Regions from separate parts of the Caballeronia sp. GAFFF2 genome, predicted to be linked through region 3. Evidence: predicted binding sites of a transcription regulator. Region 3 holds the regulator's gene; each other region holds the start of a gene.
The links. The regulator LexA, encoded in region 3, represses DNA repair genes until DNA is damaged. The targets are predictions, from matches to a motif close to ACTGTATNNNNATACAGT.
Positions count from the first base shown of each region.

Region 1: recA (recombinase RecA) is a predicted target of LexA. The motif match lies at 1,726-1,743, and genes of this name have one in related genera.
Region 2: imuA (translesion DNA synthesis-associated protein ImuA) is a predicted target of LexA. The motif match lies at 1,812-1,829, and genes of this name have one in related genera.

Region 1 is NZ_JALQDA010000006.1:14,956-19,167, reverse strand. It holds gene recX (recombination regulator RecX) at 1-210, opposite strand, end outside; gene recA (recombinase RecA) at 568-1,635, opposite strand; gene NCT04_RS02710 (response regulator transcription factor) at 1,894-2,634, shown strand; gene NCT04_RS02705 (sensor histidine kinase) at 2,641-4,212, shown strand, end outside.
Region 2 is NZ_JALQDA010000006.1:325,938-330,149, reverse strand. It holds gene NCT04_RS04030 (SOS response-associated peptidase family protein) at 1-954, opposite strand, end outside; gene NCT04_RS04025 (hypothetical protein) at 998-1,354, opposite strand; gene imuA (translesion DNA synthesis-associated protein ImuA) at 1,854-2,567, shown strand; gene NCT04_RS04015 (Y-family DNA polymerase) at 2,491-3,954, shown strand; gene NCT04_RS04010 (error-prone DNA polymerase) at 3,969-4,212, shown strand, end outside.
Region 3 is NZ_JALQDA010000010.1:40,458-44,669, forward strand. It holds gene NCT04_RS07530 (DUF2939 domain-containing protein) at 1-617, opposite strand, end outside; gene NCT04_RS07535 (hypothetical protein) at 776-1,102, opposite strand; gene lexA (transcriptional repressor LexA) at 1,270-1,947, opposite strand; gene NCT04_RS07545 (sulfate ABC transporter substrate-binding protein) at 2,217-3,251, shown strand; gene cysT (sulfate ABC transporter permease subunit CysT) at 3,390-4,212, shown strand, end outside.

The DNA.
Region 1 (4,212 bases), on a different contig from region 3:
TACATCCGGCGTGCACTGCTCGAAGGGCTCGAAAGGATCGGCGTCTTCGAAGGCGTCGATTGCAGATGATTGGTTTGGATTGGCAATCCGGCTTGCCAAGGGTGACGCGTTCTGCGCACGGTTGGTCGCCAGAGTCGGCGTTTCCACTGCCGGCTTGGAGGTTGCGTTTCTCGACGGTGCGTTGCCCTCACGAATGGACGCTGCCTGCATCAGCAACGCGCGGGCTTGCTCCAGACGCGCCCGGCGATCTTCGGACGACGGTGTCTCACTTTCCCGGACAGCAGCAGCATCAACATCGGCCGCCCTTGCGTCCAACTCAGCAGCATCACGCGCATTCACCGGCAACTCTCGCCGCCAGCCACCACGCAACGCCTTCGTCGAATCGCGCGACTGAGTGTCACGCGACTGGGGATCACTCGCGCCATTCGGATCATCAGAACCAGCAGACCGCCCGAACCTTCCGTCCGTTCTGCCAGCCTTCGATCCGAACCGGCGCTTCAACATCGTCAGTGACCAAGTGAGTATCTAAACAACGAGACGACGACCACGTAACGATTAAGCGACAACTCACTCGTCCGCCACCGTGGCGCCCGGCGCCACGGCGTCAGCCATTGCCGCCACGCCGAGCGATTCGCGGATCTTGTTCTCGATCTCGCGGGCGATGTCCGGGTTCTCGCGCAGGAATTCGCGCGCGTTGTCCTTGCCCTGACCAATACGCTCGCCGTTATAGCTGTACCAGGCGCCCGCCTTGTCTACCAGCTTGGCCTGCACGCCCAGGTCGATGATCTCGCCCTGACGCGAAATGCCTTCGCCATAAAGGATGTCGAAAATGGCTTCGCGGAACGGCGGCGAGACCTTGTTCTTCACGACCTTCACGCGCGTTTCGTTGCCGATGACTTCGTCGTTCTTCTTGATGGAACCAATACGGCGAATGTCCAGGCGCACCGACGAATAGAACTTCAGCGCGTTGCCGCCCGTGGTGGTTTCCGGGTTGCCGAACATCACGCCGATCTTCATGCGGATCTGGTTGATGAAGATGACGAGGCAGTTCGTACGCTTGATGGTGCCAGTCAGCTTGCGCAGCGCTTGCGACATCAGGCGCGCTTGCAAACCAGGCAGCGAGTCGCCCATTTCGCCTTCGATTTCCGCCTTCGGCACGAGCGCCGCGACGGAGTCGATGACGATCATGTCGATGGAGCCGGAGCGCACCAGCGCATCCGCGATTTCCAGTGCCTGCTCGCCCGTGTCCGGTTGCGAGATCAGCAGTTCCTGCGCATTCACGCCGAGCTTCTGCGCGTATTGCACGTCGAGCGCGTGTTCTGCGTCGATAAACGCCGCCGTGCCGCCGACCTTTTGCATCTCGGCGATCACCTGCAGCGTGAGCGTGGTCTTGCCCGACGACTCGGGCCCGTAGATTTCCACGACACGGCCGCGCGGCAAGCCGCCGACGCCAAGCGCGATATCCAGACCGAGCGACCCTGTCGAGACCACCTGAATGTCTTCCACCACCTCGCCTGCGCCGAGCCGCATGATCGACCCTTTGCCGAATTGCTTTTCGATCTGCGCGAGCGCGGCGGCCAATGCCTTGCCCTTCTCCGCAGTCATGCCAGCCGGGCCTTTCTTGCTTTCTTCCATGAATCGTCCTTTGCTATGATGAACGGCGTCTGAGGCGGGTGCCGGCAAGCTCGAAACGAACTCGAGCCCGTCTGTAGCACTCCCGCAGACACTGTATAAAAAAACAGTAGTTTTTGCAAGCCCGATCGCGCGACGCAGTCTTTTTTCCACGCCGCGCGCACCGCGCAAAAACCGCAAAACACCTGGAGACCGCCGCGCCGGGCGAAATGCGGTGTCGGCAATGACTGCGCTTTGCCGCGCACGAAGGCGCACAACACGATGCGAATCCTCATTGCCGAAGACGACAGCATACTCGCGGACGGTCTCATTCGATCACTCCGCCAATCGGGATACGCCGTCGACCATGTGAAGCATGGCGTCGAGGCAGATACCGCCCTTTCGCTGCAAACTTTCGACCTCCTGATTCTCGATCTCGGCCTGCCGCTCATGCCCGGTCTGGAGGTGCTGCGCCGCCTGCGCGCACGCAATTCGCAGATGCCGGTTTTGATCCTGACGGCGGCCGACAGTGTCGACGAACGCGTGAAGGGACTCGACCTCGGCGCCGATGACTATATGGCCAAACCCTTCGCGCTCAACGAGCTCGAAGCGCGCGTTCGAGCGTTGACGCGACGCGGCGCGGGTGGCGGTCCGACTGTCGTGAAGCATGGTTCGCTGGCGTTCGACCAGGTCGGACGCGTCGCGCATATCGGCGAGCAAGTCGTAGACCTGTCCGCGCGCGAACTCGGCGTGCTCGAAGTGCTGCTCCAGCGCATCGGGCGGCTCGTGTCGAAGGAACAGCTCGTGAATCATCTGTGCGAGTGGGGTGAAGAAGTAAGCAACAACGCAATCGAGGTGTACGTGCACCGCTTGCGCAAAAAAATCGAAGCGAGCGGCGCGCGCATCATCACGGTGCGCGGGCTCGGCTACACGCTGGAAAAAGCCGTCGCCACCGTCGACAACGGCGCCGTTGCCCAACCCGCGGCGAGCGATTCCCTGCCCGCCAGCCCTCAATACAAGTAGCCGCGCATGGCGTCGCCCGTTTCCACCGAACCAAGCGAAGCCCGGCACGGACACGACCACGCCGCCACCGAAAGCGACACCGACGCCAAGCGCGACGCGCGCTACGCCAACCCGTTCGCGCCTCCCGACGAACTCGAACCCGACAACGAAACGCATCCGCGCTCGCTCTTCGGCGAGATTCTCGACTGGATGCTTGCGCCGCTTCTGCTGCTCTGGCCGATGAGCATCGCGGTGACGTATCTGGTCGCGAAGTCGATTGCGAACGGTCCGTTCGACCGCGCGCTCGAAGCCGACGTCTACATGCTCGCGCGCCAGATCCAGCCGGTGAACGGCGTCGCCGAACTGCGTCTACCCGATGTCACGCGCGATTTCCTGCGCGCCGACAACGTCGACAGCGTGTTCTTTCAAGTGCTCGGCACGCGCGGCGAACTGGTCGGCGGCGACCGTGACATGCCCTTGCCGCATGACGACGATCGTCCGCAGCCGGGCATCGTCGAATTTCGCGACGACGCCCTGCGCGGCAACGACATTCGCGTCGCCTATACGACGGTCGATGTGCCCGGTCTCGCGCCGGGACGCGATCCCGCCGAGACGCAGCCGGTGCTCGTGCAGGTCGCCGAGACGCTGGACAAACGCAGCCAGCTCGCCAACGACATCATCAAAGGCGTGATCCTGCCGCAGTTCGTGATCCTGCCGCTCGCCATCGTGCTCGTGTGGTTCGGCCTCTCGCGCGGGCTCGCGCCGCTGCACGCGCTGCAGTCGAACATTCGCGCGCGGCGTCCGGACGACCTCTCGCCGCTCGAAGCGGCCCGCGCGCCGCCCGAGATCGCGCCGCTCGTGGCGTCGTTCAACGATTTGCTCGTGCGGCTCGAACAGAACATGGAGTTTCAAAAGCGCTTTATCGCCGATGCCGCGCATCAGATGAAAACGCCGCTCGCCGGCCTGCGCATGCAGGCGGAGTTTGCGTTGCGCCAAGAGGTATCGACGGAAGTGCAGCGCTCGCTCGAACAGATCGCCACGAGTTCCGAGCACGCGGCGCGGCTCGTCACGCAATTGCTCGCGTTGGCGCGCGCGGAAAATCGCGCGACGGGGCAGATTTTCTCGCACGTCGAACTGACCGATCTCGCGCGGCTCGCCGTGCGCGACTGGGTGCAGGCGGCGCTCGCGAAGGGTATCGATATCGGTTACGAGGAGCCCGCGTATCCCGTCGAAGTAGAGGGCAACGCGGTGATGCTGCGTGAATTGCTGTCGAATCTGATCGATAACGCCATCCGCTACACGCCTCCGAACGGACGCGTGACCGTGCGCGTGCGGACCGGCGAGCACGATCTCGATCACGTTCATCTCGAAGTGGAAGACACCGGACTTGGCATTCCGAGCGCCGAACGCGAGCGCGTGCTCGAGCGTTTCTATCGCATTCTCGGACGCGAGGGCGACGGCAGCGGCCTCGGTCTCGCCATCGTCAAGGAGATCACGGCGATGCACGGCGGCACGCTCGTCATCGAAGATCATGTGTATCAGGAAGCGCCGCGACTGGCTGGAACGCTGGTTCGCGTGAGCTTACAGCGGGTTTTTCCT
Region 2 (4,212 bases), on a different contig from region 3:
GGCAAGCTGATGCTCATAATACGGTCGGTCCCGATCATCAAGAATGGTGTACAACGCCTCTAGATTCGATACATCGGGCTTCAACCAGGCTTGGACGTTTTCCGCTTTGATCGGGACAATGCAGCGATCGTGACCAGCCGCTTCAACTTCGGGCGGTGGTTCATCCGTGATCGCAGCAAATGAGAGTAAATCGGGCTCGTCGCGTGACGTCCATCGCGACCAAAGGCACGCAACGAGCATCAACTGGCCGTTGTTGGGACGAAATTCCAAAACAACGTTCTCGTTCTTTTCATGCGCTTCCAGGAGAGTGCCTTCCATCTTGGCCTTGCTGACGTTCTCATAGAAAACGTCGACCAGGATGATGCCGTGCGTATGGCCGAAGCAGGGCTTCCAGAAACCTTCCAAATTATCTCGCCGCGCGTTGTATGTCCCAGGGAAGCGTCGATCGTAATTTGTGGGCTTGCCCGCGATACGACATTGATAGCGCATCGGCTTCACGACGTACTGCCCGTTTTCGATGATCAGCACTGGTGCATAGTAGCCAGGAAAGATGCGCGAGTCGCGATCCTTGGGTGTCGTGCGATGTAGATCATCAAGCCGGCGCAACGCAGAATCGATCTTGTCGGTGGCGATGCGGCGGCTATTTGTCGCCGCCGCGGTTACTTTGGTGTCCAACGCACGCTCGGCATCAGCGAGGCGCGCGCGCTGCTTGAATAGCTCTTGTTCGAGCGTATTCGCCTGCCCCGTGTTGAAACGATCGATGAATTCTTTGATCTGCCGTTCGTCGTCGTTCTCAGGATGAAGAAACGAGTCGTCCATCGCCTTTGGGATCTTGACTTTGCTGCCTTCGGCGTGTTCCCAGAACAGGCGCGCAAACTCACGAATGTCCATCTGCGCGCCGAACATTTTGACGTAGCATCGATAGTCCGCCTGAATCTGCGCCGAGTAGCACACTGCCGCCTCCAATTTGTTCTCGTTGGTGCCGCTCGCTTATGGTTCAGCTTAGCGTGCCCGTTGCCTCGCGGCATAGCTTCATCATCTTCTGGACGACCGTGCTCGCATGGTTCAATCCCATGTCGCCAGTAAATAACACCTGCACATCCGATTGACGAAGAGCAATGCCCGCTCCCTTCAGATCGCGCCGGGCAATTCTAAGGGCCAGTTGGCCGATGCGGACGCGCTCGAGCCAATCCATTGAAACAAAGTTGCGCTTAAGCCAAATGCGGCCGCTTTCCACAACGTGATCTATCCGCCACTCCTGCGTCAGCGCATGCGAAGCGGCGAGCGTTGCCACCAGAAAGCACAGGAGGTCGGCCCGGGCGCCGGTCAGTTCGTCAATTTTAGGTAGCTTCATTCCGCTCCTTGCGTGTTCCCAACGTACTAGCCGCCTTCCTCGGCTCCCTTCTTCAATCACCGAAGTCAGCTGTCTTGATTGCTTACTTCCATTTAGTTGCGGTCGCGTCCGGTACTTTCAACGACGTGGAACGACTGTCGTTCTTTGCAGCGCAGCCCGTTCCAACATACGACCCTTCGCTTCTTGGACAGTAGCTCCGATTGCTGCGATCAGCCGTCCAGCGGCTGAACTCGTCGGGCACTCCGGTCCGACCGTTCGTTCGCGCGAAGACGCGTGGCTCGTCTGCATTGCAGCGCGCGACGGCTACGTCAATCGTCGCCATAGTTTTGACGCAACTTGGCGACGCAGTCGGCAATCTCGGGCGTTGGGTGTCTCGGAGCAAGCATAGGCGTCGACTTTTTCTTCGGCTAGATAAAAAGGTGCAAATCACTGCTTCTATTTCTACGCTACACTCGATACTGTACATCCATACAGTATTTTCGCACTCTCAAATTGTGCTATGGCCGCCTTGCCTCAACACATCGAGTTGATTCACCCGGCGCTCTGGCGCGGATCTCAGCTCGCGCGTGCCGATGGTAAGACCATCGACACCGGCTACGCGGCCCTGTCGGCGGAGCTGCCCGGTGGCGGATGGCCGATTGGCGCACTGGTTGAGTTGCTGGTGCAACAGCCGGGGATCGGGGAGATGCGCTTGCTCAAGCCCGCGCTCGTCGCCGCGAGCAAGCGGCCGGTCGCGCTTCTGCAGGCACCGCACGTCCCGAACAGCCTGGCGTTCGCCTATCTGGGCGTGCCGCTGGACAAACTGATGATGCTGCGCGCGCCCAAGACAGCGGATGCGCTCTGGTGCGCCGAACGCGTGCTCAATGCTCGAAGTTGCGGCGCCCTGCTCTTCTGGCAACAGCACATCCGGTCGGAAGCGTTACGACGATTGCATCTAGCGGCACAGGCGACCGAGACCCTCCTGATTCTGGTTCGACCGCTTGCCGCCGCCCAGGATTCGTCGCCAGCGGCCTTACGGCTCGGTGTGCGACCCGCCGACGGCGGCCTCGCCGTCGATGTCATCAAGCGACGAGGCCCAACCCGAACCGATCAACTGTCCATCCACCTGCAACCATCTCCGATTCTGCTCAGTCCTCATGGCCGTGTTCGTCGCCATCTTCCTGCCCCGGCTTTCGCTGGAGGTGTTCCGACCGAGGTACTCGCCTCCGACTGAACACGGCTGCGTGGTGCTCGAACGCGACGAGGTCATCGTGCTTGACCAGGCGGCGAGAGAGGCAGGAGTTATGGTGGGGATGAAGCGCGGCGGGGTCACGACGCTTGCAGTAGATGCGTTGATGTACGACCGCAGTCCAACACGCGAGATCGATGTGCAACGCGAAGTCGCTTTCGCGCTATTGCGCTTTTCGCCTCAGGTGGCGGTTCGAGAAGAGGAAACGATTCTGGTCGATGTAACCGCCAGTCTTCGCCTCTTCGGGGGCATCCGACACGTGTGCCGAGAGATCCGGAAGGTGGTCAACGCGATTGGTGTGACCGCGCGCATGGGCGTCGCGCCCACGGGGCAAGGTGCGTGGCTGCTTGCCAAGCGTGGCCGACGGCGGGTGCTCAAGATGGGTTCGCTCGAACGCTATCTCGGGCAGTTACCTTTCATGGTCGTACCCGAAGTCCGGTCATTCTCCGAATGGTTCAACGGCCTCGGTTGCCGGGTGCTCAACGATGTTCGCCGCCTGCCGCGTGCAGGTCTTAAAAAGAGGTGCGGTGTGGACTTACTGGATTCGCTAGACCGCGCCTATGGCCTGTCGCCGGAATTTTATGAGTGGCTGGAACTGCCGCCTGCCTTTAATGCGCGTACGGAGCTGCCCGATCGCGTCGAGCATGCGGAAGCGGTGCTGTTCTCAGCGCGGCGCCTGATCGTGCAGCTTTGCGGATGGTTGAGCGGGCAGCAGCTGGCGCTCACGCAAGCGACGATTACGCTCGAGCACGAACGGGGGCGACAGGCGATCGAGCCAACGACGATCGACATCGCGCTGGCCGAACCCACCTGGTACGAAGAGCATCTTGTTCGGCTGCTGAAGGAGCGGCTCGGGCGCATCCAGCTCGAAGCCGCTGTGATTGCTGTGCGCTTGACCGCGTCAAAAGTGGAACCCGCCGAGCCACCCAGCGATTCGCTGTTCCCCGATTCAGGCGGCTCGGCCCAGGACCACAACCGATTGATCGAACTGCTTGTCGCGCGCCTGGGCGCCGAGAACGTCCTGCGGCCGGCACCGACCTCGGATCATCGGCCCGAGCATGCGAATCAATGGGTGCCCGTGCAGGCAACAACCAAGGCATGCCCTCCTCCTGCTGACCTACCGCGACCAACGTGGTTGCTCGACTCACCCGTGCGGCTGATGATCAAGAATCATCGGCCGTTTTACGGCTCGCCTTTGAAGCTTGTGTCGACGGGCGAGCGCATCGAGGCCGGCTGGTATGACGGCCAACTGGTGACGCGCGACTACTATGTCGCGGAAGCGACCGATAAAAACTGTTACTGGATCTACCGTGAACGACCGAGCGTGAAGACCGAAGAGGTTCGCTGGTTCCTTCACGGCCTGTTCGGATAATAGGTGGTGTGGCCGTGGATCTTTTCTCGTCAACGCTTCCTGACTATGCGGAGCTTTTCGCGTTCACGAATTTCTCGTTTCTGCACGGCGCATCGCATGGCGAAGAGCTCGTGCTGCGCGCATCGCAACTCGGTTACTCGGGCCTCGCAATCACCGATGAGTGTTCGCTCGCCGGCGTCGTGCGCGCGCACGTCCAGGCCAAAGATGAAAAGCTACCGCTGATCATCGGCTCGTATTTCCGCCTCGTGCAAGCAGACA
Region 3 (4,212 bases):
CACCCGTTCAAATCAACCGCAACCAGCTTCCACGTTATCAACCGGTACCGATGAAAGATCGCGGAGTACCGCGCATCGCCGGCACCGTGCTGGTAGGTCACCACGAACGTATCGAAGCTGCGATATCCGGCCGTGGTCTGCGGTGGTTGTCGCGGCGGTTCTTGAGTCGCAACCATGCTCGATGCCGCTTCCGAAGGCGGTGAACTCGCCGCCGCCTGACCGTCTCGAACCGGTGGCACGACAGCGGGTGGATGCTCGCCTGGATCTCCCCGCGGCGGAATGCCATTCAAAATCGCGGCGACGCCTTCGGGCGTAGCGTAGCAATCCACCAGCGGCCCTACGAGCGCCGCGCCGATCATTGCACCGATGATCGCGAGCGGATTGCCGCTCTTCTGGATATCGACGCGCCGCGTCAGCAGTGCTCCGACTTGCTCTTTGAGACTTTCACGCAGTGCGGGGAAGTCGACGTATTCGTTGACGGTCTGTGCATCGCGTGCATCGGCCGCGTGCTTGACGCGGTTCAGTGCAATATAGGGCGACGCATAGACAAGGCTTAACCCTGCAACGATGAAGAGAATGACGAGCGTGACGACGAGATAACGCGTAGTGCGGGACATGCGAAGGAACGACCCCCGGCGTGACATGGGTGACATGAAAGAACGATTGACCATGTTCACGCCGGATATATCCCGAGCTTCATTCCTTGCAGCCGATAGATTGCGGACTGCCTGCATTACACATAACTCAAATTCACTCGGCAAACGCTCTACCGCGCTCAGGCCAGAATGCCGCTGCTAACGCCGGCGCGTTCCTCGTCGATACACCGGTCGATCATGCGCGACACCTCGCCGATATTGCCGACCATGATTACCCGCGACTCACTGCGATACACCCGCACCGGCGCGCGCTGTTCCGATTCCGCATGCACCGCGCTATTGAGCGACACACGGGCGAAGGCGGGTTGACGCGACGGCAACGCGGGCATCTCGTCGAAGAGATCGGGCGCCGCTTCAGGCCGCGCCACGGCGCATGAGATCAGCGAGCGCAAATGACGCAGACGGCCAAACTGACGAAAGGGCAGCAAACGGGCGAAACGTTCCATGATGACTCTCCAGACGGCGGACGACAGACGACAGACGATAGGACGCACCGCGGCACGCCGCGAGCGGTGGCCGTCATGCTTGTAATTTTTGAAACGTGCCGCGTCGCGCGAGGGCGAGGAGGCGAAGCGGGCGGCGGTGTTGACGCGCCGCGCGCTCGAGTCGTGCGTTAGAACTCGCCGGAGCGGATGAGCCCGACCGCGATTCCTTCCAGCGCGAAGTCGCCGCTGCCGGAGCGCACGAAGATGTTTTCGTAGTCGGGATTCTCCGCGACCAATTCCACGCCATCTGGCCGGCGCTTCCAGCGCTTCACCGTGACATCGTCGCCAATACGCGCGACCACGATCTGCCCGTCTTTCGCTTCATTGCGCTTCTGTACGGCAAGCAGGTCGCCGTCGAGAATGCCCGCGTCGCGCATGGACAAGCCGCGCACCTTCAGCAAATAGTCGGGCTTGCCCGAAAAGAACGCAGGGTCGCACGCGTAGTGTTGCGAAATATGCTCCTGCGCAAGGATGGGGCTGCCCGCCGCAACGCGCCCGACCAGCGGAAGCGACAACTGCATGATGCTCTGATGCGGCAAGGTGAACTGATGCGGAAGATCGTCCGAACGGTCGATGCGCGCGGAGCCTCCCAACAGGCGGATGCCACGCGACGAACCCGCCGCGAGTTCGATCACGCCCTTGCGCGCCAGTGCCCGCAGATGTTCCTCGGCGGAGTTCGCGGAGCTGAAGCCAAGCTCGGCAGCAATTTCGGCACGCGTGGGCGGAAAGCCCGTGCGGTCGATGGCTCGCTGGATGAGCTCGAACACTTGCTGCTGTCGCGCGGTAAGTTTTGAGGGTTTGGTCACTTGCTGGAGCCTCGGCGCACTGTATGGATGGACAGATAACTGTATTTTTATACAGTATTTCGAGCTTTTCAAGCTTTACTTGAAGTTCGTCGCCAGATCCTTTACTGACAAGGCTGCAACGCGCTCAAACAGTCGCTATTTGTCGCTCGGACTGCGAAAAACCTTGCTTTAGCACTTTTGCATCTAAAAAAGTGAGAAACAATTATTTCTAATCATATAAGCTCGCCTTTAGACTGATTCCGTCAATTCGATAAGACGGAGAACGGGGAATGCATAGCATCAGGGCTGGATTGAAGGGCGGCGCGAAACAACTCTTTGCCGCGCTGGCGATCACGGCGGCGAGTTTCGGAATCTCGGCCACCGCGCACGCGGACACGTCGTTTCTGAACGTCTCGTACGATCCGACGCGCGAGTTGTATCAGGACTTCAACCAGGCCTTTGCGAAGAAGTGGAAGGCGGACACCGGCGAAACGGTCACCTTCAAGCAATCTCATGGCGGTTCCGGCGGCCAGGCGCGCGCGGTTCTAGACGGGCTTCAGGCAGACGTCGTGACGCTTGCGCTTGCTTACGACATCGACGCGCTCGCCTCCAAGGGCATCGTCGGGACGGACTGGCAGAAGCGTCTGCCGGACAATGCATCGCCGTACACGTCGACCATTGTGTTTCTAGTGCGCAAGGGCAACCCGAAGGGCATCAAGGACTGGGACGATCTCACCAAGCCGGGCGTGTCGATCGTCACGCCGAACCCGAAGACCTCGGGCGGCGCGCGCTGGAACTATTTGGCGGCGTGGGCGTATGCGCAACACAAGCCCGGCGGCAACGAAGAGACCGCGAAGGAGTTCGTGACCAAGCTCTACAAGAACGCAGGCGTGCTCGATTCCGGCGCACGCGGCGCGACCACCAGCTTCGTGCAGCGCGGTCAGGGCGACGTGCTGATCGCATGGGAAAACGAGGCGTTCCTGTCGCTCAAGGAATTCGGTCCGGAGAAGTTCCAGATCGTGGTTCCTTCGGTGAGCATTCTGGCCGAGCCGCCGGTGGCGGTGGTGGACAAGGTCGTCGACAAGCACGGCACGCGCAAGCTGGCCGAAGCGTATCTGAAGTATCTGTATAGCGACGAAGGCCAGCAGATCGCGGCGCGCAATTTCTATCGTCCGCGTTCGGACAAGGTGCCCGCCGAGCTGACCAAGCAGTTCCCCAAGCTCAAGCTCTACACCATCGACGACACCTTCGGTGGCTGGACCAAAGCGCAGAAGACGCACTTCGCGGACGGCGGCGTGTTCGATTCGATCTATCAGCCGCAGTAAGCAGGCAAGAGACCGGGCGCCGCGAGGCGCTCGAGTCGCAATGAAAGCGGCCGCAAAGACGGCCGCGCATGACGAGACAAAAAAACAGTGCGCTTATCCCCCGGCGCCGAAGGCAGGACGATCAAGGATGAAGCAAAGATGACAACGTTCACTTTCCGAAAGCCGAGTGCGTTACCCGGCTTCGGGCTGACGATCGGCATCACGGTGGCTTACCTGAGCCTCGTGGTGCTGATTCCGCTTGCGGCGACCTTCGCCAAGACCGCGACGCTCGACTGGGCGCAGTTCGTTCGCGCCGTCACCGGGCCGCGTGTGCTGGCGTCGTATCGGCTCACGTTCACGGCGGCGCTCGGCGGGGCGGTCATCAACGCGATCTTCGGCTTCCTGGTCGCATGGGTGCTCGTGCGTTACACGTTCCCGTTCAAGCGTGTCGTCGATGCCATCGTCGATCTGCCGTTTGCGCTGCCGACCTCCGTTGCCGGCATTTCGCTTGCCGCCGTGTACGCGAGCAACGGCTGGATCGGGCAGTATCTCGCGCCGCTCGGCATCAAGGTGGCGTTCACGCCGCTCGGCGTGCTCGTGGCGCTGACGTTCATCGGCTTGCCGTTCGTCGTGCGCACGGTGCAGCCGGTGCTCGAAGACTTCGAGCGCGAGCAGGAAGAAGCCGCCGCATGTCTCGGCGCCACGCGCTGGCTGACGTTTCGCCGCGTCGTGTTGCCGGCGCTCTTTCCCGCGCTTCTGACCGGTTTCGCGCTTGCGTTCGCGCGCGCGCTCGGCGAATACGGTTCGGTCATCTTCATCGCGGGCAATGTACCGATGAAATCGGAGATCACGTCGCTGCTCATCATCACCAAGCTCGAACAGTACGACTATGCCGGCGCGACGGCCATCGCCGTCGTGATGCTGTGCGTGTCCTTTCTCATGCTGCTCCTCATCAACACGCTGCAATGGTTCCTGCAACGCC